One region of the Streptomyces sp. Da 82-17 genome, then DNA from elsewhere that is predicted to be linked to it. Evidence: riboswitches for the same ligand, from Rfam matches in the RefSeq annotation. Region 1 holds a riboswitch; each other region holds the start of a gene.
What was found. Region 1 has a riboswitch for thiamine pyrophosphate ahead of thiO (glycine oxidase ThiO). Riboswitches for the same ligand answer to the same signal wherever they lie in the genome.
Positions count from the first base shown of each region.

Region 1 (11,700 bases):
CATCGCAGAGGCTCCTTCCAAGTACGTATCGGGGGCAGGTGCGCCGCATCCTTGCATCGGCGCCGATAGTCGTCCAGTAAGTGCATGCTTAGTAGGAGTTGCCCGAATAGGTGCATGCCTGGTCACGGCCACCCTTCGGAGGCTGTCATCATGGAGGCATGGGTCATCCGGAAAGCCGCGAAATGGAGCAGTCGGAACTTCCTCCGGGGCAGCGGCTGCAGCGGGGCTGGCCCGTCACCCACTACGGCCCGGTGCCCAAGTTCCGCCCGGAACGCTGGGAGTTCAGGGTCTTCGGCGCCACCGCCGACGGGGAAAAGCACTGCTGGACGCACGAGGAGTTCGCGGCCCTGCCGTACGCGACGGTCGTGGCCGACCTGCACTGCGTCACCAAGTTCTCGATGCTGGGCGCCGAATGGGGCGGGGTGCCCGCCCGCGCCCTGATCGAGCTCGCGCCGCCCGCGGACGACGTCACCCACGTCATGGTCTGGGCCGAATACGGATTCAGTTCGAACCTACGACTGGGTGACTTCACGGCCGAGAAGACCATCTTCGCCACGCATCGCGACGGTGAACTGCTCACCGCCGAACACGGCTTCCCGCTCCGCCTCGTCGTGCCGCACCTGTACGCCTGGAAGGGCCCGAAGTGGGTGCGCGGCATCGAGTACATGACGGCGGACCGCCGCGGCTTCTGGGAGGAGCGCGGCTACCACAACATCGGCGACCCCTGGCGTGAGCAGCGCTATTCGTACCAGGAGGAACCGGGCGACGGCCCGGAGCTGTAGCAGCCCCGAGCCGTCCGGCCGGTGGTCCTCGGAGTGCTCAGTGGTGGTACTGGTGCACCACCGCGTGGCCCTTGCCGCGGCCGATCAGCCACTTGTTCACCGGCGTCGTCACCAGGAAAGCGATCGCGAACGCGAAGGCGAGCGCACCCCAGAACAGCGCGTCCGACAGGTGCGCCTCCATCGCTCCCGGCACGAGCAGCAGAACGCCGTTGTCGACGATCTCCATGACTGTGATCGACAGGGTGTCCGCGGCCAGCGCCACCCCGATCGCGGCGGCCAGGCCGACGCCGGCACGGACGACCGCCCAGAGCGTCAGCGAGTAGCCGAAGACGAAGGCCAGGGCGATCGCCAGCACCATCGTCGGTAGCGTGCCCCAGCCGAGCGCGGTGCCGATGACCATGCCGAGCACCTCGCCGATGGCGCATCCGGTGAGACAGTGCAGCGTCGCCTTGGCGGCCGTCGCCCACGTGGCGCTGCTGCCGTGGTGCGCGTGGTGCCGGCGGTGGTCGGGGTGTTCCTGGTCTGCCTGGCCGTGGTCGTGCGCCGTGTGTCCCGAGTGGGTCTCGTGCTCCATCGCTGACCCCCAAAGTCAGGTAGCGGCTCCTGCCACTGACAAGAACCGTATACCCCCTAGGGGTATTCTTCAACCGGGAGGGGCGCGCGTGCCGGTGAGGCGCGGAGCCTACCGGTCCCTCAGCTCCTTCAGCCGCGCCACGTCCGCCGCGTGCCCCTCCTTGCCGCCCGGCGTCTCGATCACCAGCGGTACGCCGGCGGTCGCCGGGTGGTTGAACAGGGCGCGGAACGGGTCCTCGCCGATGTGGCCGGCGCCGATGTTCGCGTGCCGGTCCTTGTGGGCGCCGACCACGTCCTTGGAGTCGTTGGCGTGGATCAGCTTCAGGCGGCCCTCGCCCACGGTGTCCACCAGCAGGTCCAGCGTCTGGTGCATGCCGCTCGGCCCGGCCAGGTCGTGCCCGGCGGCGAAGATGTGGCAGGTGTCCAGGCAGACGCCGAGCTTCGGGTGCGCGTCCAGGGCCTCGAAGTACGGGCCGAAGTCCCAGGTGCGGGAGCACAGCGAGGAGCCCTGCCCCGCGGTCGACTCCAGGAGCAGGAACGGGTCGTCGTCGTGCGTCAGCTCGTCGAGGAGCGGCAGCAGCGTCTCGCGTACCTGCTTGAGCGCGACCGAGCGGTCCCGGCCGCCGGTCGCGGAGCCGGTGTGCACCACCACGCCGAGCGCGCCGATCTCCCGGCCGCGGCGCAGCGAGTGCCGCATCGACTCGACCGACTTCTCCGCCGTCGCCTCGTTGTGCGAACCGAAGTTGATCAGGTACGGGGCATGCACATACGCCGGCAGGTCCTCCTCCGCGCAGGCCGCGCGGAACTCCTCGTCCTGCTTCGGGTTGCCGACCGGGGTGGCCCAGCCGCGCGGGTTGGCGACGAAGACCTGCACGGTCTCGGCGCCCAGCTCACGGGCGTACGACAGGCCGACGGTGGCGAGGCCGCCGGCCACGGGGACATGGCCGCCGACGGGGTTGCGGGATCTCTTGCTGCTCACGCCGACAAGGGTGGCACGACCACCTACCCGACCCGTCAGCGCGTCCGGATGGTGACCTCGGTGCCGCGCGGGGCCTCCTCGCCGGCGCCGGGCGACTGGTCCCAGACCGTGTCGCCGACGAACCAGCGCTGGACGTTCACCTTGAAGCCCGCGGACTTCAGCTTCTGTGTGGCCTCGTCCTTGCTCAGGCCGCTCACGTCCGGGATCTCGACCATGTCCGGGCCCTTGGAGACCTTCAGCGTGACCGTGTCACCGTGCGCGAGCTGTGCTCCCTCGCCGGGGCGCTGCACCGCGATCGTGCCCTTGTCCTCCTCGGAGAAGACCCGCTCCGGCTCGATCTCGACCTTCAGGCCCGCCTCCTGGAGCTCCGCGCGGGCGTCGTCCAGAGCCTCGCCGACCACGTCCGGGACGTCGACCGGGCTGCCCTTGCTGACGGTCAGCGCGATCGCCGCGCCCGGCTTCACCTTCGTACCGACCGCGGGGTCCGTGCTGATCACGGCGCCGCGCGGGACCTCGTCGCTGAACTGGCGCGTGACCATGCCCGGGTCGAGGCCGCGGTCCCGCAGGTCGTTCTTGGCCTTCTCCAGCGGGGTGCTCTTCAGATCGGGGACCGCGACGATCCGCGGGCCCAGCGAGATCGTCAGTGTCACGCTGCCGCTGTTGCGGATCTGGCTGCCGGCCTTCGGGTCGGTGGCCATGACCGTGCCGCGCTTGTTCGTCGCGCTGTACTTCCGCTCCACGTCGCGGATGTCCAGGCCCGCCTCCTTGAGCTCCTTGCGGGCCTCGGACTCGGTCTTGGTGAGCAGCGGCGGCACGCGCGTGAACTGGCCCGCGTTGATGTACCAGACGCCCGCGCCGACGCCCAGCGTGACCAGCACGGCGAGCAGCGCGAGCATCGCCCGGCTGGGGCGGCGGCGGTTGCCGGGGCCGCCGACGGACGCACGCGTGGGCGTGACCGGCGGCGGCACCTCCAGGCGGCTGGTGCGGTTCAGACGGTCCTCGGCGCTCTCGGCCGCCGGGTCCGGCAGCTGCTGCTCGGCGGGGAGCGGCCGGGCTGCGGCGCCCACCGCGCGCGGGATCACGCTCGTCCGGTCGTCCGCGTTGTCGTGCGACTGCGCCAGCGCGCCCGGCGGCAGCGCGTCCAACTGCTCGTCGCTGAGCGCCGCGCGCGCCTGCCGGGTCTGCGAGAGCAGCGCCACCGCGTCGTGCGGCCGTACGTCCGGGGTGCGGGCCGTGGCCGCGGCGGTCAGCTCGTCCAGCTCGAAGGGCAGGCCGGGGACGCCGGCGGACGGCGGGGGCACGTCCTCGTTCAGGTGCCGGTAGAGGACCTGCGCGGGGGAGTCGCCGGTGTGCGGCTTGGCGCCGGTGAGCATCTCGTACAGCACGACGCCGCAGGCGTACACGTCCACGCGGGGGTCCGCCGTGCCGTTCTCTATCTGCTCCGGCGCGAGGTACGACACCGTGCCCAGGACGGCGCCCGTGGTGTTCGTGACCGTGTCCACCGCGCGGACCAGGCCGAAGTCGGCGACCTTCACCCGGCCGTCGTCCCCTATCAGGACGTTCTCCGGCTTCATGTCGCGGTGCACGAAACCCGCGCGGTGGGCGGCGCCGAGCGCGGCCAGGACCGGCTCCAGGATGTCGAGCGCGGCCCGCGGCTGCAGCGCGCCCCGCTCCCGCAACACGTCCCGCAGGGTGCAGCCCGCCACGTACTCCATCGCCAGGTAGACGTACGCCCCGTCGGCGCCCTGGTCGTAGACCCCGACCACGTTCGGATGGGAGAGGCGCGCGACCGACTTGGCCTCGCGGATGAAGCGCTCCACGAACGACGCGTCGGCGGCCAGCGTCGGGTGCATCACCTTGAGCGCGAGCACGCGGTCGAGGCGGGTGTCCACGGCCCGGTAGACCGTGGCCATCCCGCCGACCGCCACGCGCGCGTCGATGCGGTAGCGGTCGTCGAGCACCTGCCCGACGAGCGGGTCCTGAAGGGTCGTGTCCACGCGGAGAGTCTACGAGTGGGGACGGACAGCCCCGACCGGCCTGTGGAAAACCGGGCCACGACTGCAGCACAGCTGTGACCCGCGGAATCCCGCGGCCGGCGGGGCCTGCGCGGCCGGCGGTTCGGCGGCCGGGCGGAGCCGGTCGTTCGGTGCCGGTCGTTCGATGCCGGTCGTTCGGTGCCCGGACCTCGCCGGCGGTCAGAAAGCGGGACGTTCTGGGTCGAGCCGGGCCATTCCCTCCGTCGGTGACGACGCCTCGGCGAAGTGCCGACGCGGAATCCGCCCCGCGCGGTACGCGAGCCGGCCCGCCTCCACCGCGTGCCGCATGCCCTCGGCCATCAGCACCGGCTCCTGCGCCCGCGTGACGGCCGAGGCCAGCATCACCGCCGAGCAGCCCAGCTCCATCGCGAGCGCCGCGTCCGACGCCGTGCCCGCCCCCGCGTCCAGGATCACCGGCACGCGCGCGTGCTCCACGATCAGCTGGAAGTTGTGCGGGTTGCGGATGCCTAGGCCCGAGCCGATGGGGGAGCCGAGCGGCATGATCGCCGCGCACCCCACGTCCTGCAGCTTCCGCGCGAGCACCGGGTCGTCGTTCGTGTACGGCAGCACCGTGAAGCCGTCGTCGACCAGGGTCTCGGCTGCCTCCAGGGTCTCGATCGGGTCGGGCAGCAGGGTCCGCTCGTCCGCGATGACCTCCAGCTTGACCAGGTCCGTGCCGAGCGCCTCCCGGGCCAGGCGCGCGGTCAGCACGGCCTCCCCGGCGGTGAAACAGCCCGCCGTGTTGGGCAGCACCTGGATGCCGAGCCGGTCCAGGACGGACAGCACGGAGCCCTTCACGTTCGGGTCGACGCGGCGCATCGCGACCGTCGTCAGCTCCGTCCCGGACGCCACGAGGGACCGCTCCAGGACGTCCAGGCTCGGCGCCCCTCCGGTGCCCATGATGAGCCGCGAGGTGTAGCTCGTACCGCCGATGACCAGGGGGTCGTCTGCCATGGTTCAGCCTCCTTGGACGGCGGTGAGGATCTCGACGCGATCCCCTTCGGCCAGTGCGGTGCGCGACCAGTCACCGCGCGGGACGACGGTTTCGTTGACGGCGGCGGCCACCCCGGAGGGCGCGGAGCTGACGGTCGCCACCAGGGCGTCGAGAGTGGTCCCGGGCGGAACGGAACGGAACTCGCCGTTCACCGACACTCTCGTCGTGTTCGTCGCGGTGCTCATACGGTCAGCTCCTCACGGGCGCCGAAGCGCTTCGGCGTGAACGGGCGTACGGCTTCGGGGAGTTCGCCGGTCGTCAGGGCGTGCGCCAGGGCGTCGCCGGTGATCGGGGTGAGCAGCACGCCGTTGCGGTAGTGGCCGGTGGCCAGGTGCAGGCCGGGCAGCTCGGTCGGGCCGAGCAGCGGGGCGTTGTCGGGGGAGCCGGGGCGCAGGCCCGCGCGGGTCTCGGTGAGCGGCAGCTCGGTGATGCCGGGCACCAGCTCGTGCGCGTCCCGCAGCAGTTCGTACACCCCGCCCGCCGTGACCGTGGTGTCCCAGCCGAGGTCCTCGGTGGTGGCGCCGACGACCAGCTCGCCGTCGACCCGCGGCACGAGGTACACCGCGCCGCCGCGGACCACCGCGCGCACCGTCCGGCTCAGGAACGGGGCGTACGCCTTCGGCACGGTCAGCCGCAGCACCTGGCCCTTGACCGGGCGCACCGGCGGCACGACCTCCGGAGGCACGCCGTCGAGCCGCCCGCTGAGGCTGCCCGCCGCGAGCACCACCTGGTCGGCCTCCAGGGCGGTGCCGTCGGCGAGTACGGCGCCGCGCGCCCGCTCCCCGGCCACGGTCAGCCGCTGCGCCCACTGCCGGTGGAACGTCACGCCGGCCCGCTCGCACGCCGTGACCAGGGCGGCGGCCAGGCGGCGCGGGTCGATCTGGTGGTCGCCGTCGACCCGCAGGCCCCCGCGCACGCCCGGCGCGAGCATCGGCTCCAGGCGGCGGCACTCGCGCCCCGAGAGCCACTCGGAGTCCAGCCCCGACTGCCGCTGCAGGGCGTGCAGTTCGCGCAGGTGCGCCCGGTCGTCGGCGTCGAGGGCGACGGCGAGGGTGCCGCACGCGCGGTAGCCGAGTTCCTTGCCGCTGGCCTCGCGCAGCTCGGCGGCGAAGTCCGGGTAGCGGGCGGCGGAGGCGAGGTTGAGGGCGAGCAGGGTCTGCTCGCCGTAGTGGAGTTCGGTGACGGCGGCGAGCATGCCCGCGGCGACCTGCGCGGCGCCGCCGCCGGGCTCGGGGTCGACGACGGCGGTGCGCAGCCCCCGCTGCGCCGCCCGCCAGGCTGTGACCAGGCCGATGACGCCGCCGCCGAGGACGAGCACATCGGACGTGGGCGTGCGTGGTCGCACACTGCGTGGATGCATGGGCTTCCAGCCCCTCCCTTCGCCGGCATGACCCGGATCAGGTTCGTACGGTCGGAGGCGCTGAGCCTCCCTCTCAGCCCGGTGCGTCCGGGCTCCCGCGAGTGGTCTACGTCCGCCACCCTAGCTCGCGGCCCACACCCGGCTGAAGGGCGCCGACGGGCCGACGGCACGCGCGGAGGCGGATCGGGCACACGCGCGGAGCCGGACCCGGCACCCGGGCAGAGGTGGATCCGGCACCGGGGCGGAGGCGGATCGGGCACACGCGCGGAGCCGGATCGGTTGCACGCGCGGGGCGGGCGCCGGTGTGCAGGCGGAGCGGGCCCGGTGTGCAGCAGGTCACGTCGCGAGCTTGTCCCGAGCGGCCCCTGACGGATCGTCAGTTGTTTAAGGTGATCGGGTGACCGAGCAGCAGAGGCAGAGCGAACCGCAGCAGGGCGAGCGCCCCGAGGCACAGCACCGCGTCGTGATCGTCGGCGCGGGCATGGCCGGTGTGCAGACCGCAGTGGCCCTGCGCGAGCAGGGCTTCACCGGAGCCGTCACGCTGATCGGCGCCGAACCCCACCAGCCGTACGACCGCCCGCCGCTGTCCAAGGCGGTGCTGCTCGGCAAGGCCGAGGGCTCGGCCTTCGACGTCGACTTCGAGGCGCTCGGCGTCGAGCTCAGGCTCGGCGAGGAGATCACCGGCCTGCGCCCCGCCGACCACGAACTGGACGCCGCGCGGGGCCCGATCCCGTACGACACCCTCGTCGTCGCCACCGGCGCCGAGCCCGTTCAGCTGCCCGGTGCGGCAGGCGTGCCCGGAGTGCACCTGCTGCGCACCCTCGACGACGCGGAACGGCTCCGCCCGGTCCTCGCCGAGCGGCACTCCGTGGTGGTCGTCGGCGCGGGTTGGATCGGCGCCGAGTTCGCCACCGCCGCCCGGGACGCGGGCTGCGCGGTCACCGTCGTCGAGGCGAGCGAGGGTCCGCTCGCCGGCGCCCTGCCCGCCGAGGTCGCCGCCCCCATGGCGCAGTGGTACGCCGACGCGGGCGCCGAACTCCGTACGCACGCGCGCGTGCAGAGCGTCGAGCCCGGCGCGGTCGTCCTCGACGACGGCAGCCGGATCCCCGCGGACGCCGTCGTCGTCGGCATCGGCGCCCGCCCCGCCACCGCCTGGCTGGCCGGCTCCGGCGTCGAGATCGGCCCCGACGGCGCGGTGGTCGCCGACGCCTCCCTGCGCACCTCGGTCCCCGACGTGTACGCGGTCGGCGACTGCGCCTCCTTCCCCTCGGCCCGCTACGGCCGCAGGCTGCTCGTGCACCACTGGGACAACGCCCTGCAGGGCCCGCGCACGGTCGCGGCGCACATCATCGGCGGCGAGACGGCCGCGTACGACCCGGTGCCCTACTTCTGGTCCGAGCAGTTCGGCCGCTTCGTGCAGTACGCGGGGGATCATGGCGGGGCCGACAGCACGGTGTGGCGCGGGAATCCGCAGAGCCCGGCCTGGTCGGTGTGCTGGCTGCGGGGCGGCGCGCTGGTCGGGCTGCTCGCCGTCGGCCGGCCACGGGACCTGGCGCAGGGCCGGAAGCTGATCGAGTCCGGGGTGCGGCTCGACCCGGAACGCGTGGCGGACCCGGCCGTTCCGCTCAAGTCGGCGAAGGCCTGAGACGAGACGGGCGGAGGCGGCCGACGGCGTTCCGGCGGTGCCCGACGGAGGGCCGGGCGACCCGGGGCGGGGAAGATCGCGCCTGGTCGGGCGGCTTGCGGGGGCCGTATCGGGGGCGCCGGGTACCGACTGTCAGTCCGGGATGGCACGCTTGTCCCTGTGACCGAGATTGACGCAAAAATCGATGCTCTCGTCCCTGCCTGGCTCAACCTCCCCGAGATCGCCGAGATGCTCGGCGTCGAGGTGACGCGCGTCCGGCAGCTCGTCAAGGAAGGCCAGCTGATCGCCGTGCGCCGCGGCGAGAACAGGGCACTGCACGTCCCCGCCGCCTTCATCGACGGGGACAAGGTCGTCAAGGGCCTCAGCGGCACCCTGACGCTCCTTCGGGACGACGGCTTCAACGACGAAGAGATGCTGGAGTGGCTCTTCACCCCCGACGAATCCCTGCCGGGCACCCCGGCGCAGGCCCTGAGCGAGAATCGCGGCACGGAAGTGAAGCGCCGCGCCCAGGCGCTCGCGGTCTGATCCGGGCGACCGGAGGCACCACCTGATGCCTCCGGGCAACCGGAGGCGACACCTGGTCCCTCCGGGCGACCGGAGGCACCACCTGAACCGGGAAACCGGATGCATCACCCCAACCGGGAAACCGGGCGCACCACCTGAACCGACAACCGACGGCGTACGGACCACGGCACGGCCCGCGGTCCGTACGCCACGAAACGGGGGGAGTCCTTCCATGTCCCGCGCACCCCGCGAGGCCCTCGCCGACGCACGGCTGTACCTGTGCACCGACGCCCGCAAGGCACAGGGCGACCTGCCCGAGTTCCTGGACGCGGTGCTCGCCGGCGGCGTCGACATCGTGCAGCTGCGCGACAAGGGCATGGAAGCCGGCGAGGAGCTGGAGCACCTCCAGGTCTTCGCCGACGCCTGCAAGCGGCACGGCAAGCTCCTCGCCGTGAACGACCGGGCGGACGTCGCCCACGCCATCGCGGCCGACGTCCTGCACCTCGGCCAGGGCGACCTGCCGGTGCCCGCCGCCCGCGCCATCATCGGCGAGAGGCCGCTCATCGGCCGCTCCACGCACGCCGAGTCCGAGGCCGCAGCGGCCGCGGCGCAGCCCGGTGTGGACTACTTCTGCACGGGCCCCTGCTGGCCCACCCCCACCAAGCCCGGCCGGTACGCCCCGGGCCTCGACCTGGTGCGGTACACCGCGGGGCTCGGCACCGACCGCCCCTGGTTCGCCATCGGCGGCATCGACGCCGGGAACCTCGACGAGGTGCTCGAAGCGGGCGCCCGCCGCGTGGTCGTCGTACGCGCCATCACGGAGGCCGACGACCCGGCCGCCGCGGCCGCCGAGTTCGCGAGACGGCTCCGCGAGGCGGCGACGGCCTGACCGGCGCCGGGCAGGTACCCCCAAGGGGTGGCCGTCCGTGATGCCGTGTGGCCGGAACTGGCACACAAGTGTCCGAAGGGTGGACGGCAAACGGCCATTGTGGACAAATTCCCCTGGTCTGGTTGGGGTGCCGAGAACCCCTGAGTAACCTGCCCGTATGGCCCTAGGCACTGCTTCCACCCGGATGGATCGCGCACGCACCGTGCGCGACATGCTCGCGACCGGCAAGACCACGTACTCCTTCGAGTTCTTCGCGCCGAAAACCCCCAAGGGCGAGCGAACCCTCTGGAATTCGCTGCGCCGGGTCGAGGCGGTGGCCCCCGACTTCATCTCCGTCACATACGGAGCGGGCGGTTCCACCCGCGCGGGCACGGTGAAGGGCGCCCAGCAGATCGTCGCCGACACCACGCTGACCCCCGTCGCGCACCTGACCGCGGTCAACCACTCGGTCGCCGAGCTGCGCAACATCATCGGGCAGTACGCGGACGCCGGGATCAGGAACATCCTCGCGGTCCGCGGCGACCCGCCGGGCGACCCGATGGGCGACTGGGTGCCGCACCCCGAGGGCCTGACGTACGCGGCCGAGCTCGTCGCGTTGATCAAGAACTCGGGCAACTTCTGCGTGGGCGTCGCCGCCTTCCCGGAGATGCACCCGCGCTCCGACGACTGGGACACCGACGTCCGCCACTTCGTGGACAAGTGCCGTGCGGGCGCCGACTACGCCATCACGCAGATGTTCTTCGACGCGGAGGCGTATCTGCGGCTGCGCGACAAGGTGGCGGCCGCGGGTTGCGAAACCCCCATCATTCCGGAGATCGTGCCGGTCACGAACGTGAAGCAGCTGACCCGCTTCGCCGAACTCAGCAACGCCGTGTTCCCGAAGGATGTGAAAGACCGCATCCTCGCGGCACAGGACGATCCGGCGGCTGTACGCTCCATTGGCATCGAGTTCGCGACGGAGTTCAGCGCTCGGCTGCTGTCCGAGGGAGTGCCCGGTCTGCACTTCATCACCATGAACAACTCCGCGGCGACGCTGGAGATCTACGAGAACCTGGGCCTGCACGACCCACAGCAGGCCTGAGACCCAGGTCGTAGCCCCCTGCCCGAACCAGGCAGGGCGGGCGGCCGCAGGAGAGGGGCGTACATGGGCTGGACGGTCCTCTACATCGCGTTCGGAATCGTCGCGCTGTGGTTGTTGGGCGAAGTGCTGCTGCAGTACAAGGCGCGGCTGCGCTGGCGGCTGCTCGCCTTCGTCGGCTTTCTCGGCGTGGTCGTCGGCGTCCTCATGCCGTCGATCTGGGTCATCGGCGCCGGCGCCGCCACGTTCGCCGTCGGCCAGACCTATGTGACGCTCTCGTTCCGCCGCGGCTTCTCCACCGGCTGGGCCATCGGCGGCGGACCCGGCGCGAGCCGCCGCCGCAAGGCCGAGAGCCACGCCGACCCGGCCCTCCAGGTCTCCGACGTCGAGTACGAGCAGTCGTACGCCCCGGACGCCCAGCCCTTCGCCGCCCCGGCCGGCGCCCCGCCGTTCCCGGAGCAGAACCAGCCGTTCCCGGACCAGAGCCAGCCGTTCCCCGACCAGACGCAGCCCTTCCCGGCCGCGCAGAGCGCCGACTACGCGGACGGACCGCGGGACTTCGAGACCCCCGAACCCCCGCAGCAGGCCCCGGTGTACGCCCCGGAGCCGCTCCCGGACGAGACCGGCCAGTACGGCGTCTACCAGGACTCGGCCTTCCCGCCCCCGCCCGCCGCGGCCCCCGCCGGCCCCGCCGACTTCGGCTACGACGCGTACGGCACGGGCGGCGGCTACGACCAGCAGAACTACGGCTACGACGAGCAGCAGCAGTACGCGGCCTACTCCGACCCGTACATCGGCAGCAGCCAGGCGGGCTACGGCGCGTACGACACGTACGGGGGCCAGCAGCCGCAGCAGGGCTA
Region 1 is NZ_JBJURH010000002.1:364,649-376,348, reverse strand. Features, by position in the region: gene bfr (bacterioferritin) at 1-3, opposite strand, end outside; gene ACIDOF_RS04640 (sulfite oxidase-like oxidoreductase) at 159-782, shown strand; gene ACIDOF_RS04635 (DUF4396 domain-containing protein) at 820-1,356, opposite strand; gene ACIDOF_RS04630 (deoxyribonuclease IV) at 1,465-2,334, opposite strand; gene pknB (Stk1 family PASTA domain-containing Ser/Thr kinase) at 2,370-4,331, opposite strand; gene ACIDOF_RS04620 (thiazole synthase) at 4,530-5,324, opposite strand; gene thiS (sulfur carrier protein ThiS) at 5,328-5,549, opposite strand; gene thiO (glycine oxidase ThiO) at 5,546-6,724, opposite strand; TPP riboswitch at 6,722-6,833, opposite strand; gene ACIDOF_RS04605 (NAD(P)/FAD-dependent oxidoreductase) at 7,206-8,369, shown strand; gene ACIDOF_RS04600 (Rv2175c family DNA-binding protein) at 8,529-8,894, shown strand; gene thiE (thiamine phosphate synthase) at 9,106-9,762, shown strand; gene metF (methylenetetrahydrofolate reductase [NAD(P)H]) at 9,920-10,843, shown strand; gene ACIDOF_RS04585 (hypothetical protein) at 10,907-11,700, shown strand, end outside.

Region 2 (6,051 bases), on a different contig from region 1:
GCCTGCCGGAGGACGGCAGGACGAAGGTGCGCGTGGAGCTCGTGCTCAGGGACGAGGGCGGTGCGACCGTGCTCGACGAACGCACGACCCTCGTACCGAAGCCCACGTACCCCAACGGCCGTGACTGCTCGCCCGGTGGCTGGCAGGGCGCCGTGACCGTGACGAAGAGCGGGAAGCTGACCTCACGCTGAGGCACGACGGGCCATGGGCCCCGGCCGGAACAGCTGGGGCCCATGCGCGAGTTCATCGCCCCGGTCAGTCCGCCATCGGCAGATAGACGCGGTTGCCCGCGGCCGCGAACTCCCGCGACTTGGCGAGCATGCCCGCCTCGATCTCCTCCTCGGACGCGCCCTCCTCGCCGCCGAACTGCTCGTTGATGTTGCGGCTGATCTTCATCGAGCAGAACTTCGGGCCGCACATGGAGCAGAAGTGCGCCGTCTTCGCGGGCTCGGCCGGGAGCGTCTCGTCGTGGAACTCCCGTGCCGTGTCCGGGTCGAGGGCCAGGTTGAACTGGTCCTCCCAGCGGAACTCGAAGCGGGCGTCCGAGAGCGCGTCGTCCCAGTCCTGGGCGCCCGGGTGGCCCTTCGCCAAGTCCGCCGCGTGCGCCGCGATCTTGTACGTGATCACGCCGGTCTTCACGTCGTCCTTGTTCGGCAGGCCCAGGTGCTCCTTGGGCGTGACGTAGCAGAGCATCGCCGTGCCCCACCAGCCGATCATCGCGGCGCCGATACCCGAGGTGATGTGGTCGTACGCCGGGGCGATGTCGGTGGTCAGCGGGCCGAGCGTGTAGAACGGCGCCTCCTCGCAGACTTCCTGCTGGAGGTCGATGTTCTCCTTGATCTTGTGCATCGGGACATGGCCCGGGCCCTCGATCATGGTCTGTACGTCATGCGCCTTGGCGATCTTGTTGAGCTCGCCCAGGGTCTCCAACTCCGCGAACTGCGCACGGTCGTTGGCGTCCGCGATCGACCCGGGCCGCAGCCCGTCGCCGAGCGAGTACGTCACGTCGTACGCGGCGAGGATCTCGCAGAGCTCCTCGAAGTTCTCGTAGAGGAAGCTCTCCTTGTGGTGCGCGAGGCACCAGGCGGCCATGATCGAGCCGCCGCGCGAGACGATGCCGGTCTTGCGGTTGGCGGTCAGCGGGACGAACGGCAGGCGCACGCCGGCGTGCACCGTCATGTAGTCGACGCCCTGCTCGGCCTGCTCGATGACCGTGTCCTTGTAGATCTCCCAGGTCAGCTCCTCGGCCTTGCCGTCGACCTTCTCCAGGGCCTGGTAGAGCGGCACGGTGCCGATGGGCACGGGGGAGTTGCGCAGCACCCACTCGCGGGTGGTGTGGATGTTGCGGCCGGTGGAGAGGTCCATGACCGTGTCGGCGCCCCACCTGGTGGCCCAGGTCATCTTCTCCACCTCCTCCTCGATGGAGGACGTGACCGCGGAGTTCCCGATGTTGGCGTTGACCTTCACCAGGAACTTCTTGCCGATGATCATCGGCTCGATCTCGGGGTGGTTGACGTTGGCCGGGATCACCGCGCGTCCGGCGGCCACCTCGGCGCGTACGACCTCGGGGTCGAGGTTCTCGCGGATCCCGATGAACTCCATCTCGGGCGTGATCTCCCCGCGGCGGGCGTACGCAAGCTGCGTCACCGCCTGACCGTTCCGGCCGCGACGGGGCTGCCGGGGCCGGCCGGGGAAGACCGCGTCGAGGTTGCGCAGGCCGCCGCGCGGCGACGTGTGCTTGATGCCGTCGTCCTCGGGGCGGACCGGGCGGCCCGCGTACTCCTCGGTGTCGCCGCGGGCGACGATCCAGTTCTCCCGCAGCGGCGCGAGCCCGCGGCGGACGTCGGTGTCGGCTGTCGGATCGGTGTACGGGCCTGAAGTGTCGTACAGGGTCACGGACTTGCCGTTGGTGAGGTGCACCTGGCGGACCGGCACGCGCAGGTCGGGGCGTGAGCCCTCGACGTACGCCTTGTGCCAGCCGATGGACTTCCCGGCCTCCGTGCCCTCGGTCGTGCTGGAGGCAGGCGTGCGTGCGTCCGATGTGGTCATGAGACCTACTCCCTACGCCGGCATTACCCGGTAACAGGTTCGGCGGTCGACGCAGCCGTTTCCGTACGTCTCGTACGGAGGTCAGCGCCCTCTCAGCCCGGTGCTCCGAGCTCCCGCGGTGACAATCGTGGGCCCCACGCTAGCGTCCGTACGGCCACGCTGAACAGAGGGCCCCACCCGTTCTTGCGATGATCGGTCGGTGACCACCACGCATCAGCCACCGCAGCCGCCCTCCGAACCGCCGCACGGAAACGGCCACGGAGGGGGCGGGAACGGCGGTTCCAGCGGCCACTCCCACGGCCACTCGCACAGCCACGGTCCCGCCGAGCCCGTCTCGAAACATCTGCGCAAGGTCATCGCCGCCGTGCTGATCCCCTTCGCGACGGCCGTGCTCGTCGGCCTCGCCGTGCTCTGGCCCGGGGGCGCACCGCCGCACGAGCGCAGCGGCGTCGGCTTCGACCGGCAGACCGAGTCGGGCCGGGTGGTCCAGGTCGACGGGGTCGACTGCAAGGACGTCAACGCCTCGCAGGTCCCGCCGACCGGCGATCCGTCGACGCCCGAGGGCCAGGAGGCGCAGCGCTCGCAGACCGGTACGTGCGCGAAGGCGACGATCGAGGTGACCAGCGGCAAGGACAAGGGCCGCACCTTCGTCGAGGTGGTCCAGCCGGACGCGCCGCGGCAGCTGCGCGAGGGCCAGGACGTGGTCGTGGCGTACGCGCCGGGGGCGCCCAAGGAGCTGCAGTACTCGGTGACCGACGTGGACCGCGGCGTTCCGATGTGGATCCTCGCGGCGATCTTCGCGTTCGCCGTGGTCGTGGTCGGGCGGATGCGCGGCTTCATGGCGCTGATCGCGCTCGCGGTGAGCTTCGTACTGCTGACGCTCTTCATCCTGCCGGCGATCCTGCAGGGCTCGAATCCGCTGGTCGTGGCGGTGGTCGGAGCCAGCGCGATCATGCTGATCGCCCTCTACATGTGTCATGGCCTGTCCGCGCGGACCTCGGTGGCGGCGCTCGGCACGCTGGTCTCGCTGCTGCTCATCGGGCTGCTCGGCTCGCTGTTCATCGGCTGGGCCAACCTGACCGGCAACACGGACGACAACACCGGCCTGATCCACGGCCTCTACCCGGACATCGACATGAGCGGCCTGCTCCTCGCGGGCGTCATCATCGGTTCCCTCGGTGTGCTCGACGACGTGACGGTCACGCAGACCTCCGCGGTCTGGGAGCTGCACCACGCCGACCCGACGATGACCGCCCGGCAGCTGTACCGCGCGGGCATCCGCATCGGCCGCGACCACATCGCGTCGGTCGTCAACACCCTGGTCCTCGCGTACGCGGGTGCCGCGCTGCCGTTGCTGCTGCTGTTCTCGATCGCGCAGAGCAGTGTGGGCACGGTGGCCAACAGCGAGTTGGTGGCCGAGGAGATCGTGCGCACGCTGATCGGTTCCATCGGCCTGGTCGCCTCGGTGCCGGTGACGACGGCGCTCGCCGCACTGCTCGTCTCGGCCGACAAGCCGGGCGCGACGCCGTCGGCCGGAGCGTCGGGCGGACCTGGAAGCGGCTCGGCAGGCGGGGCGCCTTCGGGCCGCGCGGCCTCCCGCGGCGGCGGTCGGGGACGCAGGCGCAAGCGCTGACGGGCACGCAACGGGCACGCAAGGGGCACGCGGCAGGACCGGCCGCGGGGCAGGGGCGCGGGGGGGGCATCGGCCACCCGCCGGGCCGGGATACGACAGCGGCTGCGCCGAAGCGTTTCAGCGCAGCCGTGCGAAGGATCCGGAAGGAGGTGCTCAGCCCGTCCTGTGCTCCTCCGCCAGGATGCGGCCCAGCGCTTCGTCGAGGTTGGCCTCGAAGTCGGCGAGCGTGCGCTCCTGGCCGAGCGGGACCAGCTTGTCCGTACGGTCCAGGAACGCGAGGAGCGGGGCGATGCCGGCGCGGAACAGGGCCTGGTCGCCGCCGACCTGAAGGCGGATCAAGGCGTCGGTGAGCGGCTCGGGGCCCTCGGGCGCGATGTGCACGTCGCCGTCGCCGCAGGGTCCCTCGACGCCGTCCACGAGGAGTTCACGGCTGAACGCCCAGGTCACCGGGGCGTCGCCGGGCAGGTGGAAGGTGAACCGCACGGCGAAGGGGTCGCGGGTCTCGTACCGGAGCTCCACCGGGATGCGGAACGAGAGCTCCTCGGACACGAGAAAGCTCATCATGACCTCTGCCTGGACGGACTCGCGCATCGCCTACCCCGTTGCTGTGCCGTTGAGTTGAACCGGATTCATCTTCCCGACCCTGAGGGCATCTTGCTCAACGTACTGAAGAGATCACAAGGAGTGAGTTTTCAGATACTGATAGAGAACGCCAGCGTGGCTAGCTTCCGGCCGACATCGCTCTGCAACTCGCGCACCGCAGGCAGCAGTCGGCCCCGCTGATGCAGGGGCAGCGAGATAGCGAGCGTCGCCGCGGTGGTGCCGACGGTGATGGGCACGGCCGCGCAGACCGTACCCAGCGCGTACTCCTGCTGTTCCACGACGGGTTGCATGCGCCCCATCCGGTCCAGGCGCCGCATCAGTGTCCCGCCGTCCCGGACGGTGTACGGCGTGATCGACTGCGCGGGGTAGCGGGAGAGGTGCTCGCGCCGGTCGTCCTCGTCGAGCTGGGAGAGCAGGCACTGGCCGATCGCGTGGGCGTGCGCGGTCTGCCGGAAGTCCGCCCACTCCTCGACCGCGGGGCTGCCGGGTTTGTCGGCGATGTCCACGACTTCGACCTCGCCCTCGCGGTACACCGCGAAGTAGACCGGCACGCCGATCGCGTCCCGCCAGTGCGCGAGCACGTCACCGATCTTGCTGCGACGATTCTGCTCCGCACCGCTGCTGGTCAGCCGCTCGGCGGCCGGCCCGAAGACGAACACCCCCTGGTCCCGGCGGAGATAGCCCTCGTGCGTGAGGGTGCGCAGCAGGTGGTACGCCGTGGGCAGCGGCAGCCCGGCCTCTCTGGCGAGCTGCTTGGCGGGCGCTCCGTCGGCATGCGCGGCGACGGCCTCCAGGAGGCGCATCGCCCGTTGTACGGAGCCGATGAGGGTCGGTGCGGGGGTGCTGACTGCCGTGGCCAAGGTCCAACTCCCGTGGCGCGTGGGGGGAGCCCCCCGTGGGGGAAGCAGGGCTGCCCGGAGACACACCCCGCGTCGCTGCTTCCGGACTCTAACGCCGTGAGGGCCTCGGCGACCCTCCTGGCCGAAAGATTCCCTCGGCCGAGCGAAACTCGCCCGAGCCGCTACCAGTCGCCCCGTGACGACGAGGACGACATGAACTTCCGTACGACGTAGATGAGTCCGCCGACGAGGGCCGCGAAGAGCAGGACCTTGAAGAGCAGGCCGATGAGGAACGCGGCCACCGAGGCGATCAGGCCGCCGAACACGACGAGCGCGATCGCCGGCACCGCGACCCACTTCACCCACCAGGGCAGTCCCTGGAACATCTCCTGCACGGCCATCGCGTTCTCCTTCCGCTTCCCCCGGGTTTCCCGGGGTCCTGGAGGAGTCCCGGGCTGCTGACTTCGATGCTAGGCGGGGGACCGGGCCGTCGGGGCCCGCCGATCCCCGGTCCTTCCCTGAACCGTCCCCTAGGGAATGCCGCTGCCGACGGTCCGCGGGGCTCAGCCCTCGGGCGGTGAGAAGACGACGAGGACGCGCAGGTCCTCGCTGATGTGGTGGAAGCGGTGCGGGACCCCGGCCGGTACGTAGACGACGCTGCCCCGGCTGACCGTCGTGGTCTCGTCGCCGACGGTGATCGCGGCCCGGCCGCTGGCGACGAAGTAGACCTCGTCCTGGTGGTGCGGTTTCTGCGGGTCGGTCTCTCCGGCGTTCAGCGCGTACAGGCCGACAGACATGTTCCGTTCCCGCAGAAACTGCAGATAGGCCCCCTGGTTCTCGGCCCGCTCGACCTCGAGCTCGTCCAGCCGGAATGCTTTCATCTACCTGCCCGCCCTCACTGCTGCCGTACGCCGGTGTCCGGCGCCG
Region 2 is NZ_JBJURH010000006.1:205,592-211,642, reverse strand. Features, by position in the region: gene ACIDOF_RS12725 (hypothetical protein) at 1-191, shown strand, start outside; gene thiC (phosphomethylpyrimidine synthase ThiC) at 256-2,049, opposite strand; TPP riboswitch at 2,042-2,176, opposite strand; gene ACIDOF_RS12715 (YibE/F family protein) at 2,249-3,682, shown strand; gene ACIDOF_RS12710 (SsgA family sporulation/cell division regulator) at 3,836-4,273, opposite strand; gene ACIDOF_RS12705 (IclR family transcriptional regulator) at 4,375-5,145, opposite strand; gene ACIDOF_RS12700 (DUF5326 family protein) at 5,307-5,519, opposite strand; gene ACIDOF_RS12695 (cupin domain-containing protein) at 5,688-6,005, opposite strand.
Region 2: linked by a shared signal. The riboswitch ahead of thiC (phosphomethylpyrimidine synthase ThiC) and the one ahead of thiO (glycine oxidase ThiO) in region 1 are both predicted to bind thiamine pyrophosphate.

Region 3 (11,700 bases), on a different contig from region 1:
ACGACAACGGCCTGTACTGCCGTGCCGACGACCGCGGCGACCCGGTCATCCAGCTGGCGCCGCCGCTGATCGCGGACCAGTCGACGTTCGACGAGATCGAGCAGATCCTGCGCAACGTCCTCACGGAAGCGTGGACCAAGCTGTAAAGCCCACGCGCCACGCACCACCCCACGGCCCGGGTGCCCCGTTCGAGTGAGAACGCGTGCCCCCGGGCCGTGTGCTGTCCGTACTGTCCGGATATGTCCCTACGGTTCCTGTGACCGATCGGCCCAGTGACTCGTTCCCCCGTACGGGGGACGGCACCGCACTGATCCACGTGCGCACTTCCACGCCCTTCGTAACCGAACCGAGGTGTATCGCCATGGTGGCCCCACCGGACAACGACGTGCTGTGGGCACGCACCCTGCACTTCTCGCGCAACGGCACCCCCGCCCTCACCGGCGTCTCCGTCGGCGTGCGCGAGCAGGAGATCCTCGCCGTCGGCGGACCGCGCGGCAGCGGCAAGACGACACTGCTCCAGTGCCTGTCCGGGCAGCTCGTCGCGCAGCAGGGCGAGGTCTGGTTCAACTCGACGCCGGTGCACACCATGGGCCGGCTCGTCCGTGAACGGCTGCGGCGCGACAAGTTCGGCTGGATCGACCCGCAGCCGCGCCTCGTCCCCGAGCTCACCGCGTGGGAGAACGCCGCGCTGCCGCTGATGCTGCACGGCGTCGGCAACCGCACCGCCCGCAAGGCCGCCCTGGAGTGGCTCGACCGGCTCGACATCGGCAACCTCGCCCGCAAGCGCCCGCACGCCCTCACCCACGCCGAACGCCAACGGGTCGCCGTCGCCCGGGCGTTGGTCAACGAGCCGACCGTCCTGTTCGCCGACGAGCCGACCGCGCCGCTGCACCGCGCCGACCGCGCGCACATCCTGCGCACCCTCACCACGGCGGCCCGCTCGCACGGCATCACCGTCGTCCTCGCCACCCACGACGCCGACGTCGCGGCCTTCGCCGACCGCAGCGTCAGCCTGCTCGACGGCCGCATCGTCAACACCGTCCCGCTGCCCGCGGACGGCAAGTCGGAAGGCGCGGCGTGCTCGCTCTCCGTCTAGCCCGCGGCTCCCACCCCCTGGTCCTGCTGCGCCGGCTCGCCGTCGCCGCCGCCTCCGCCGGCACCGGCTTCCTGCTGCTCTGCGCCCTCGGGTACGCGCTCGGCCACCCGCGGGCCGCCGACTCGTCCGCGCTGCGGCTCGCCTGGTGCGCGGTGCCGCTCGCCGCGACCGTGCAGTTCGCGGTGGCCGTCGCCCGTACCGACCCGGCGACCCGGCCGCGCGCCGCGCTCTCCGCCGTCGGCCTGGGCCCGGCCCGCCTGATGCTGCTCTCCGCGATCTCGACGGCGATCTCCTGCACGCTCGGCTCGATGGTCGCGCTGCTGCTCTTCCTGCACCTGCGCGGCGACATCAGCGGCCTCCCCCTCGACGGCGCCGCCGCCGAACTCCTGGGCGCCGGGCAGCCGTTGCCGGTCGCGGGGGTCTGCACGCTGCTCCTGATCGTCCCCGTCGCGGGCACGGTCGCGGGCGCCCTCGCCCTGCGCCCGCGCACGGCCACGCCATCCAAGAGCACCGCCAAGTCCCTTACGGACAAGGGCAGTTCGGACCCGGTCGAGGACGCCGTGAACGCCGGGGCCGTCGACGGTGAGCCCGCGCCGCCCCTCCCCCAGCCCGCCGGGCTGCCCTGGGGCGTGGCGCTGATGGCGGTCGGCCTCGCCGTCGAGACGTACGCGGCGGGCGGGGGCGGCGGTGCGGGCGGTGCTTCCGGGTTCCCGCTGCCGGGGCGGTTCGCCTCGTCGTCGGCCGCCGTCCTCGCCGGCTGGGCGATCACCGCCGCCGGACTCGCCGTCGCCGGGCCCGCCCTGACGTACCTGTGCGGGAAGCTGCTGCAGTCGGCCCGGCCCGGCGCCGCCCGGCTGCTCGCGGGCCGCGCGCTGCAGGAGGAGTCCCGCCGGATCGGCCGCCCGCTCGGCGTGGTCTGCGCGGTCGCCTCCGCCGGGATCGCCGCGCTCGGCCTGTACGGCGGTGCCGGGCCGCGTATCGGACCGCTCACCGTGCTCGGCGCGGGCCTGGTCGCCGGGTGCGCACTGCTCACCCTCGCCACCGCCGCCGTCGAGGCCCGTCAGTCCCGGGCCGACACGACCGCCGCCCTGCTGCAGCTCGGCGCCCCCGCCTCCCTGCTCCGCGGCGCCGCCGGACTGCGCGCCCTCGCCCTGCTCGCCGTGTTCGGCCCGCTGACCTGGCTGGTCGGCACGCTCGCCGCGGCCCCGCTGACGGGCTGAACTCCGCGCCCGCCACGGCCGGTTCGGGCTCCCTCGGGCCACCCCCGAGGGAGCCCGAAGAAAATTTCCCGCAATTCTCGCCGTACAGCGATGAGTTCCGCCCGCCCGGCCCGTCTACCTCCAGTACGGCTCTGCCATGCACGGCAGGCCGGCGCGGAGACGGAAGCCGAGGAACCCCACATGGCCGCACGCCCCTACCAGCAGATGGTCTTCATCAATCTCGCCGTCCAGGACGTCGAGCTGTCGAAGAAGTTCTTCAGCGAGGTCGGCTACGGCATCAACCCGCAGTTCAGCGACGACGAGACCGTCTGCGTGTCCGTGAGCGACACGATCGCCCTGATGCTCCTCCAGGAGGAGAAGTTCGCCCGCTTCGCGGTGAAGCCCGTCTCCGACTCCGCCCGGTCCACCCAGGCGCTGATCTGCCTGAGCGCCGAGAGCCGCCGCCAGGTCGACGAGCTGACCGAGCGCGCCCTCGCCGCGGGCGGCTCCCCCGCGGGCGAGCCCAGCGACCTGGGCTTCATGTACGGGCGTTCCTTCCTCGACCCGGACGGCCACCACTTCGAGGTGATGTGGATGGACCAGAACGCGGTCCAGGGCTGACCCCCGGCCTCCGAGCCGAACCCCGACACGCAGCAAGGCCCGCACCGTCAAAACGGCACGGGCCCTGCGTCGTACGTACGTCTCAGCGGCGCGAACCGACGAGCCGCGCGATGCCCCAGCCGGCTGCGGCGGCGAGGACGAGGCCGAGGAGCGAGAGCATCCCGGACCCGGCGTCCGGACCCCACCAGGCCTCGGCGGGGAAGAAGGGGTGGTCGCGCAGCAGGAAGGTGATGTCGCTGCCCGCCGTGTCGAGGTAGGTGGCCACGAACGCGTTGGTGCTGCCGAAGAACGTGCCGAGCGCGCCGATGATTCCGGCGGAGATGTGCGCACCGTTGCTGCGCCGGCCGACGAGTCCGGCGACGGCGCCGACGGCGGCACCGTTGAGCAGCGCATGACCGTAGTACAGGCCGTAGCCCGCGGCTTCCTCGGTCAGGCTCTCGTAGGCGGCGAAGACCACGCCCACGTAGATCAACGAGATCACGAACGACACCAGCCAGCCCAGGAAGAACGCCCCGACCGCGCTGCCGCCGCCGGGCTGCGGGCCCGGGTACGGCATCGGGGGCTGCATGCCGGGCATCGGCGCGGGCTGGCCCGGGAACTGCTGCTGACCCGGAAACCCCTGCGGCGGCATCTGCGGCGGGCCGGCCGGCGGCTGCGGGGGCATCGGCGGGGGCGCGCCCGCTCCGGACCCGGGCGACTGTGCGTACGGGTTGCCGCCGTCCGGCTGGGGCGGCTGCGGCTGTGCGGGTTGCCAGGGCTGGCTCATCGGTCCCCCGGTGAAGCGGTGAGAAGGCTGAGGGTCCAAGCTATCAACGCGGTCAACAGGCCTGAACAGCCAGGACCTGCCCGTTCGTGGGCGACCGCGAGCGAGCCCGACCGCACGCCTCCGCTCAGCCGAGGACCACCACGTCGTCCGCGTCGAACTGCACGCCCACCGCGTCCCCCGTCTCCGGCGCGTCCCGCAGCGCGCAGGCCGCTTCGAGGCGGGGCGTGGCCGGGTCGGTGGGCTGCAGGTGCACGGCGACGTGGGTGCCGCGGAAGGTGCGTGCCGTGACCGTGCAGGTCAGGCCGTCGGCGGGGGCGACGAGGCGGACTCCGGCGGGCCGTACGAGGACGTCGTGCGGGCCCTGCGCGGAGCCGGGCGGGACGGGGAGCTTGCCCCACGGGGTGTCGGCGGCCTCGCCGGTGACGGTGCCGGGGGCGACGTTGTCGAAGCCGAGGAAGCGGGCGACGAACGCGTCGGCGGGCCGCTGCCACACGTCGAGGGGGGTGCCGCTCTGCGCGATCCGCCCGTCCCGCATGACGACGACCCGGTCGGCGAGCGCGAACGCCTCGCCCTGGTCGTGCGTGACGGCGAGCACGGTGGTGCCCAACTCCCGGAAGAGCTCCCGCAGTTCGACGACGAGGCGTTCGCGCAGGGACCGGTCGAGCTGGCCGAGCGGCTCGTCCAGCATGAGCAGCTTCGGCCGCGGGGCGAGGGCGCGGGCGAGGGCGACGCGCTGCTGCTCGCCGCCGGACAGCGAGGCGACGGCCCGGCGCGCGGCCCCGGGCAGTCCGACGAGTTCGAGCAACTCCCGTACGCGGGCGTCCTGTTCGGCGCGCGGTACGTGGTGCATGCGCAGGCCGAACGCGACGTTGGCGCCCACGTCGCGCTGCGGGAACAGCTGGTGGTCCTGGAACATCAGGCCGACGCCCCGCTTGTGCGCGGGCACGCCGCCCTGGTCGTGCCCGGCGAGCAGCACACGCCCGGTGTCGGGGGCCTGGAGTCCGGCGACGACGCGGAGGAGCGTCGACTTGCCGCTGCCGCTGGGGCCGAGCACGCAGACGGTCTCGTGCTCGGCGACGTCCAGGTCGACGCCGTCGAGCGCGGCCTGCCCGGCGGGGCCGCCGAAGCGTACGGAGACGTCGTCGAGGCGCAGCATCAGAACTCTCCGGTCCGGTCGGTGCGGATGCGTTCGAGGAGCAGCAGCGAGACCGCGCACACCAGCATCAGCAGGGTCGAAAGGGCCATCGCCTGGCCGTAGTTGAGCTCCCCGGCCCGGCCGAGCAGGGTGGCGACGGCGACGGGCAGGGTGGGCCGGTCGGGCCGCGCGATGAACACGGTCGCCCCGAACTCGCCGAGCGACACGGCGAACGCGAACCCGGCGGCGACGAGCAGGGCCCTGCGGACGAGCGGCAGGTCCACCTCCCGCCACACCCGCCACGGGGACGCGCCGAGTACGGCGGCCGCTTCCCGGAGCCTGTCGTCGACGGCGCGCAGCACGGGCAGCATGGTGCGGACGACGAAGGGCACGCCGACGAGGGCCTGCGCGAGCGGCACGAGGATCCAGGAGTCGCGCAGGTCCAGCGGCGGTTCGTCGAGCGTGATGAGGAAGCCGAACCCGACGGTCACGGCGGACACCCCGAGCGGCAGCATCAGCAGCGCGTCGAAGCCCCGTACGAGCCGTCCGGCCTTCCTGGTGAGCGCGGCGGCGGCGAGACCTCCGACGACCAGGGCGATCGCGGTGGCGGCGAGCGCGTACTGCAGGGAGTTCGCGACGGCCTCGACGGGCGGGACGAGGAAGGCGCCGCCGTCGGTGGAGCCGAGTTCACGGAAGTAGTCGAAGCCGTAGCCGTCGGAGGGGTGGAGGGAGCGTTCGACGAGGACGGCGAGCGGGACGAGGACGAGCAGCAGCACCGTCGCCAACACCCCGCCGAGCAGCGCCCATTGGGCGGGGCCCTGCGGGCGGCGGGAGGTCTGCGCGGCGTCGACGAGCCGGAGGGCGCTCTCGCGGCGCCGGACCGTCCAGGCGTGCACGGCGAGGACCGCGCCGACGGCGGCGAACTGGACGAGGGTGAGGACGGCGGCGGTGTCGAGGGCGAGGAGCTGCGCGGTCTGCCGGTAGATCTCCACTTCGAGGGTGGCGAAGCCGGGCCCGCCGAGGATCTGCACGACGCCGAACGACGTGAACGTGAACAGGAACACCATCAGCGCGGCGGCGGCGACGGCCGGACCGAGCGCGGGCAGCGTCACCCGGCGCCAGGCCGCGAGCCGGGAGGCGCCGAGCATCCGCGCGGCCTCCTCCTGCCGCGGGTCGAGCTGCGCCCAGAGACCGCCGACGGTGCGGACGACGACGGCGTAGTTGAAGAAGACATGCGCGAGGAGGATCGCCCACACCGTGGTGTCGAGCCGCACGCCCCACAGCTCGTCGAGGACGCCGCCGCGCCCGAGCAGCGCCAGGAACGCGGTGCCGACGACGACGGTGGGCAGCACGAACGGCACGGTCACGACCGCCCGCAGGAGCTGCTTGCCGGGGAAGTCGAAGCGCGCGAAGACATACGCGCCGGGCAGCGCGATCAGCAGGGTGAGCCCGGTGGAGGCCAGGGCCTGCCAGGTGGTGAACCACAGGACGTGCTGGATGTCCGGGTCGGCGAGGACGTCCCCGAGCCGCCCGAGCTGCCAACTGCCGCCCGCCCTGCTGTCCTTGAGGCCGCGCGCGACGATCGCGGCGACCGGGTAGGCGAAGAACACCGCGAAGAACGCGACGGGCAGGACCATCAGGCCGAGCCGCACCGCGCTCCCGCGGACGTCCCTCCGGGGGCGGGCCCCCGTGGTTACTTCAGGACCAGCGACTGCCACGACTTGACCCAGTCCTCACGGTTCTCCGTGATCTTCTTCGGGTCCATGGTCTTCGGGTCCTCGACCTCGACTCCGAACTCCGTGAACAGCTTCGGGAGTTGGGCGCCCTCACGGACCGGGTTCACGAACATCTGCAGCGGCATGTCGTCCTGGAACTCCTTGGTGATCAGGAAGTCCAGGAGGGCCTTTCCGCCCTTCTCGTTCTTCGCGCCGTCGAGCAGTCCGGCGAACTCGGTCTGCCGGAAGCAGGTGCCGGTGGCCACGCCGGTCGGCGCCTCCTTCGGCTGCGGCTTCGCGTACAGCACCTCGACGGGCGGGCTGGACGCGTACGACACCACCAGCGGCCGGTCCGCCTTGGCCTTCTTGCCGCCCGCGGAGCCGGAGAACTCCTCGTTGTACGCCTGCTCCCAGCCGTCGACGACCTTGACGCCGTTGGCCTTCAGCTTCTTCCAGTAGTCCTGCCAGCCCTTGTCCCCGTACTCGGCGGCGGTGCCGAGGAGGAAGCCGAGGCCGGGCGAGGAGGTGGCGGCGTTCTCGGTGACGAGGAGGTTCTTGTACGCGGGCTTGACCAGGTCGTCGAGGGTCTTCGGCGGGGCCAGCTTCTTGTCCGCGAAGTACTTCTTGTCGTAGTTCACGCAGATGTCGCCGCTGTCGACGGGCGTGACGTGGTGCTTCTCGTCCACCCGGTACTCGGGCAGAACCTGGTCCAGGCCCTTCGCCTCGTACGGCGTGAACAGGCCGTTGTCGACGGCGCGGGACAGCAGGGTGTTGTCGACGCCGAAGAGGACGTCGCCCTGCGGGTTGCCCTTGGAGAGGACGGCCTTGTTGACGACCTCGCCGGCGTCGCCGCCCTTGAGGATCTTGACCTTGTACCCGGACTGCTTCTCGAAGGACTTCAGGACGTCGGGCGAGACGTTGAAGGACGAGTGGGTGACGAGCGTGACGGTCTTGCCGCCGCCTTCACCGGAAGCCTCGGATCCGTTGTCGCCGCCGCAGGCGGCGAGGGTGCTGACGCCGAGCGCCCCGCAGAGCACGATCGTGCAGGCACGCCGAAGACTGATGTTCATGACTGGTGCTGACTCCCTACGCCGGTATGACCCGGATCAGGTCCGAGGGTCTGCGGCACTGCCGCACTCTCAGCGCCCTGACGGCGCTCCCCTGTCGGAATTCATTTGTACGAATGCACGGTACTGCACGCGTGCCGGGCTCCTCCGCGGAGGGCTCGGCACGCGTGGCCGGCCGACGGTCGGGCGGCTCAGCGCTCGGAGGCGGCGAGCTGCCCGCAGGCCCCGTCGATCTCCTGGCCGCGGGTGTCCCGGATGGTGACCGGCACGCCGTGCGCCGCGATGGCCTCGACGAACGCCTTCTCGTCCTCGGGCCGCGAGGCCGTCCACTTCGAGCCGGGCGTCGGGTTCAGCGGGATCAGGTTGACGTGCACCCGCTTGCCCTTGAGGAGCCGGCCGAGCCGGTCCCCGCGCCACGCCTGGTCGTTGATGTCCCGGATCAGCGCGTACTCGATGGAGATGCGGCGGCCCGACTTGTCCGCGTACTCCCAGGCGGCGTCGAGGACTTCGCGGACCTTCCAGCGGGTGTTGACCGGCACGAGGGTGTCGCGCAGCTCGTCATCCGGGGCGTGCAGCGAGACCGCAAGGCGGCACTTGAAGCCCTCGTCGGCGAACCGCAGCATCGCGGGCACCAGGCCGACCGTGGACACGGTGATGCCGCGCTGCGAGATGCCGAGGCCGTCCGGCTCCGGGTCGGTGAGGCGGCGGATGGCGCCGACCACGCGGTTGTAGTTGGCGAGCGGCTCGCCCATGCCCATGAACACGATGTTGGACAGCCGCGCGGGACCGCCGGGGACCTCACCGTCGCGCAGCGCGCGCATGCCGTCCACGATCTGGTGGACGATCTCGGCGGTGGACAGGTTCCGGTCGAGCCCGGCCTGGCCGGTCGCGCAGAACGGGCAGTTCATGCCGCAGCCGGCCTGCGAGGAGATGCACATGGTGACCCGGTCCGGGTACCGCATCAGGACGGACTCGACGAGCGTCCCGTCGTGCAGCTTCCACAGCGTCTTGCGGGTGGTGTCGTCGTCACAGCTGATGTGCCGCACGACCGACATCAGCTCGGGCAGCAGCGCTTCCTGCAGCTTGCCGCGAGCGGCGGCGGGAATGTCCGTCCACTGCTCGGGGTCGTGCGCGTACCGCGCGAAGTAGTGCTGGGACAGCTGTTTGGCGCGGAACGGCTTCTCGCCGATCGCGGCCACCGCTTCCTTGCGCTCGGCGGGCGAGAGATCGGCGAGGTGCCGCGGGGGCTTCTTGGCTCCGCGGGGCGCGACAAAAGTGAGTTCTCCGGGCTTAGGCATGGCTCTACCAGTGTCGCAGACATACGACAGCGGGCCCGCCGCCCTGTGGACAACGAGCCCGCCACCGAAGAAACAGCAGGTCAGCGCAGGAAGCGCGGGTACTTCACGTACCCACGAACAGCACCAGGAGCAGCCAGACGACAGGCGCCGTCGGCAGCAGGGAGTCGAGGCGGTCCATGATCCCGCCGTGGCCCGGGAGCAGCGTGCCCATGTCCTTGATGCCGAGGTCCCGCTTGATCATCGACTCGCCGAGGTCGCCGAGCGTCGCGCTCGCCGCGACCGCGAGGCCGAGCAGCAGGCCCTGCCACCAGGTGCCCCCGTCGATCAGGAACTCCATGCACAGCGCGCCCGCCGCCATCGCGAAGGACACCGCGCCGAGCAGGCCCTCCCGGGTCTTGCCGGGGCTGATGCGCGGCGCCAGCTTGTGCTTGCCGAACCGCCAGCCCACCGCGTACGCCCCGGTGTCGCTGACGACCGTGAGGAGCAGGAACGTGAGCACCCGCTCCGCACCGTCGTCCGCGGTCAGCATCATCGACACGAACGTGGCGAGGAACGGCACGTAGAACGCGGCGAACACCCCGGCCGTGACGTCCCGCAGATAGCCCTCGGGCGGTTCCGTCATCCGCCACACCAGGACGGCGAGCGCGGTCAGCGCCATCGCCACCCAGGCACCCTCGGCGCCGCGCACGTACCCGGCGACGACCATCGCCGCGCCGCCCACCGCGAGCGGCACGAGCGGCGCCTTGATGTCCTTGCGCTCCTGCAGACGCGTCGTCAGCTCCCACAGGCCGACCACCACGGCGACCGCTATCACCGCGACGAACACGGCCTTGACGACGAACAGCGACGCCACGATGACCGCGCCGAGTCCGACACCGACCCCTATGGCCGCCCGCAGATCGCGGCCCGCACGCTTCTTCCGGGACGGCTGCGGAACCTGAGGTGTGGGACTGGCCATGGGCTCCTGCAACATCTCGTCGCGGAACAAGGGGCCACTCGTCAGAGCGGCCCCCGCCTCGCTGTCGTACCGGTCTGCGGCGGCCTTGCCGGTGTCGGGCACACCGGGCACGGTCGGCATGGGCCGAGTCTGCTGCGCGCCGGCCTCATCGTAGGCAGGACCCGCCGGGGGGCGCCCCTGGACGGGGCCCGTCCCGGGCGGTCCCATGTAACCGGCCGGCGGCGGAGCCCCCCACGAAGAGTCGTTCATCAGACCTCGAGCAGCTCGGCTTCCTTGTGCTTGAGCAGCTCGTCCACCTGCGCGACGTACTTCGCGGTGGTGTCGTCGAGCTCCTTCTCCGCGCGACGGCCCTCGTCCTCGCCGACCTCGCCGTCCTTGACGGCCTTGTCGATGGTGTCCTTGGCCTTGCGGCGCACCGAGCGGATCGAGACCTTGGAGTCCTCGGCCTTGCCCTTGGCGACCTTGATGTACTCCTTGCGGCGCTCCTCCGTCAGCTCGGGGAACACCACTCGGATGATGTGGCCGTCGTTGCTCGGGTTGACGCCCAGGTCCGAGTCGCGGATGGCCTGCTCGATGTTGCGGAGCGCGCTCTTGTCGAACGGCGTCACCACGGCCATGCGCGGCTCCGGCACGGAGAACGAGGCCAGCTGGTTGATCGGCGTCAGCGCGCCGTAGTAGTCGGCCACGATCTTGTTGAACATCGCCGGGTGCGCACGCCCCGTACGGATCGCGGCGAAGTCCTCCTTGGCGACCACGACGGCCTTCTCCATCTTCTCCTCGGCCTCGAGGAGGGTCTCTTCGATCACCACTTGCTCCTGCGTGTCTTGAGTGGGCTGGGGGCGCCCCGCGCGTCCCGTCTGCGGGTACGGCAAGGGCACCGGCTGCGTCGCGTCTCTTCCTGCACGGTGTCCGACCGGCAGGACATTGTCCATCCCCCGGGCCAGGCCCGGGAGATGAGGGTCAGGACCGGGTGCCCTGGTCGCTCACGAGAGTGCCGATCTTCTCACCCTTGACGGCGCGGGCGATATTGCCCGCCGCCAGCAACTCGAAGACCAGGATGGGAAGGCTGTTGTCCCGGCACAGGGTGATGGCGGTCATGTCGGCCACCTTCAGGTCCCGGGTGATGACCTCGCCGTACTCGAGGGCGTCGAACTTCACCGCGTCGGGGTTCTTCTTCGGGTCCGAGTCGTACACCCCGTCGACGCCGTTCTTGCCCATCAGCATCGCCTCGGCGTCGATCTCCAGGGCGCGCTGCGCGGCGGTGGTGTCGGTGGAGAAGTACGGCATGCCCATACCGGCGCCGAAGATCACGACGCGGCCCTTCTCCAGGTGCCGCACCGCACGCAGCGGAATGTACGGCTCGGCGACCTGCCCCATCGTGATGGCGGTCTGCACCCGGCTGTCGATGCCTTCCTTCTCCAGGAAGTCCTGCAGGGCGAGGCAGTTCATGACCGTGCCGAGCATGCCCATGTAGTCGGAGCGGGCCCGGTCCATGCCGCGCTGCTGCAGCTCCGCACCGCGGAAGAAGTTGCCACCGCCGATGACGACGGCGATCTGCGCGCCGTCCCGGACCACGGCCGCGATCTCGCGGGCGATGGCGTGCACCACGTCGGGGTCGACGCCCAGGCCTCCGCCGCCGGCGAACGCCTCGCCGGAGAGCTTCAGCAGAAATCGGCCGGTCGTTTTCCCGTCGCCGCTGTTGTCGGCCTTGGTCATGGAGATCTCCTCGTGGTGCACATACAAGAAGGCCATTGCCGGGGGTACTTGCGTCCCACTGCGGCAATGGCCTCCTCGTCAGATCTGCGGCCGCCCGCCGCCCGCGGCACTCCGCGGGCGCATCCTGTC
Region 3 is NZ_JBJURH010000028.1:90,327-102,026, forward strand. Features, by position in the region: gene ACIDOF_RS33805 (aspartate aminotransferase family protein) at 1-146, shown strand, start outside; gene ACIDOF_RS33810 (ABC transporter ATP-binding protein) at 362-1,096, shown strand; gene ACIDOF_RS33815 (hypothetical protein) at 1,078-2,316, shown strand; gene ACIDOF_RS33820 (VOC family protein) at 2,497-2,916, shown strand; gene ACIDOF_RS33825 (hypothetical protein) at 2,999-3,682, opposite strand; gene ACIDOF_RS33830 (ABC transporter ATP-binding protein) at 3,807-4,838, opposite strand; gene ACIDOF_RS33835 (ABC transporter permease) at 4,838-6,469, opposite strand; gene ACIDOF_RS33840 (thiamine ABC transporter substrate binding subunit) at 6,511-7,602, opposite strand; TPP riboswitch at 7,599-7,705, opposite strand; gene rlmN (23S rRNA (adenine(2503)-C(2))-methyltransferase RlmN) at 7,791-8,897, opposite strand; gene ACIDOF_RS33850 (phosphatidate cytidylyltransferase) at 9,001-10,104, opposite strand; gene frr (ribosome recycling factor) at 10,104-10,661, opposite strand; gene pyrH (UMP kinase) at 10,816-11,577, opposite strand.
Region 3: linked by a shared signal. The riboswitch ahead of ACIDOF_RS33840 (thiamine ABC transporter substrate binding subunit) and the one ahead of thiO (glycine oxidase ThiO) in region 1 are both predicted to bind thiamine pyrophosphate.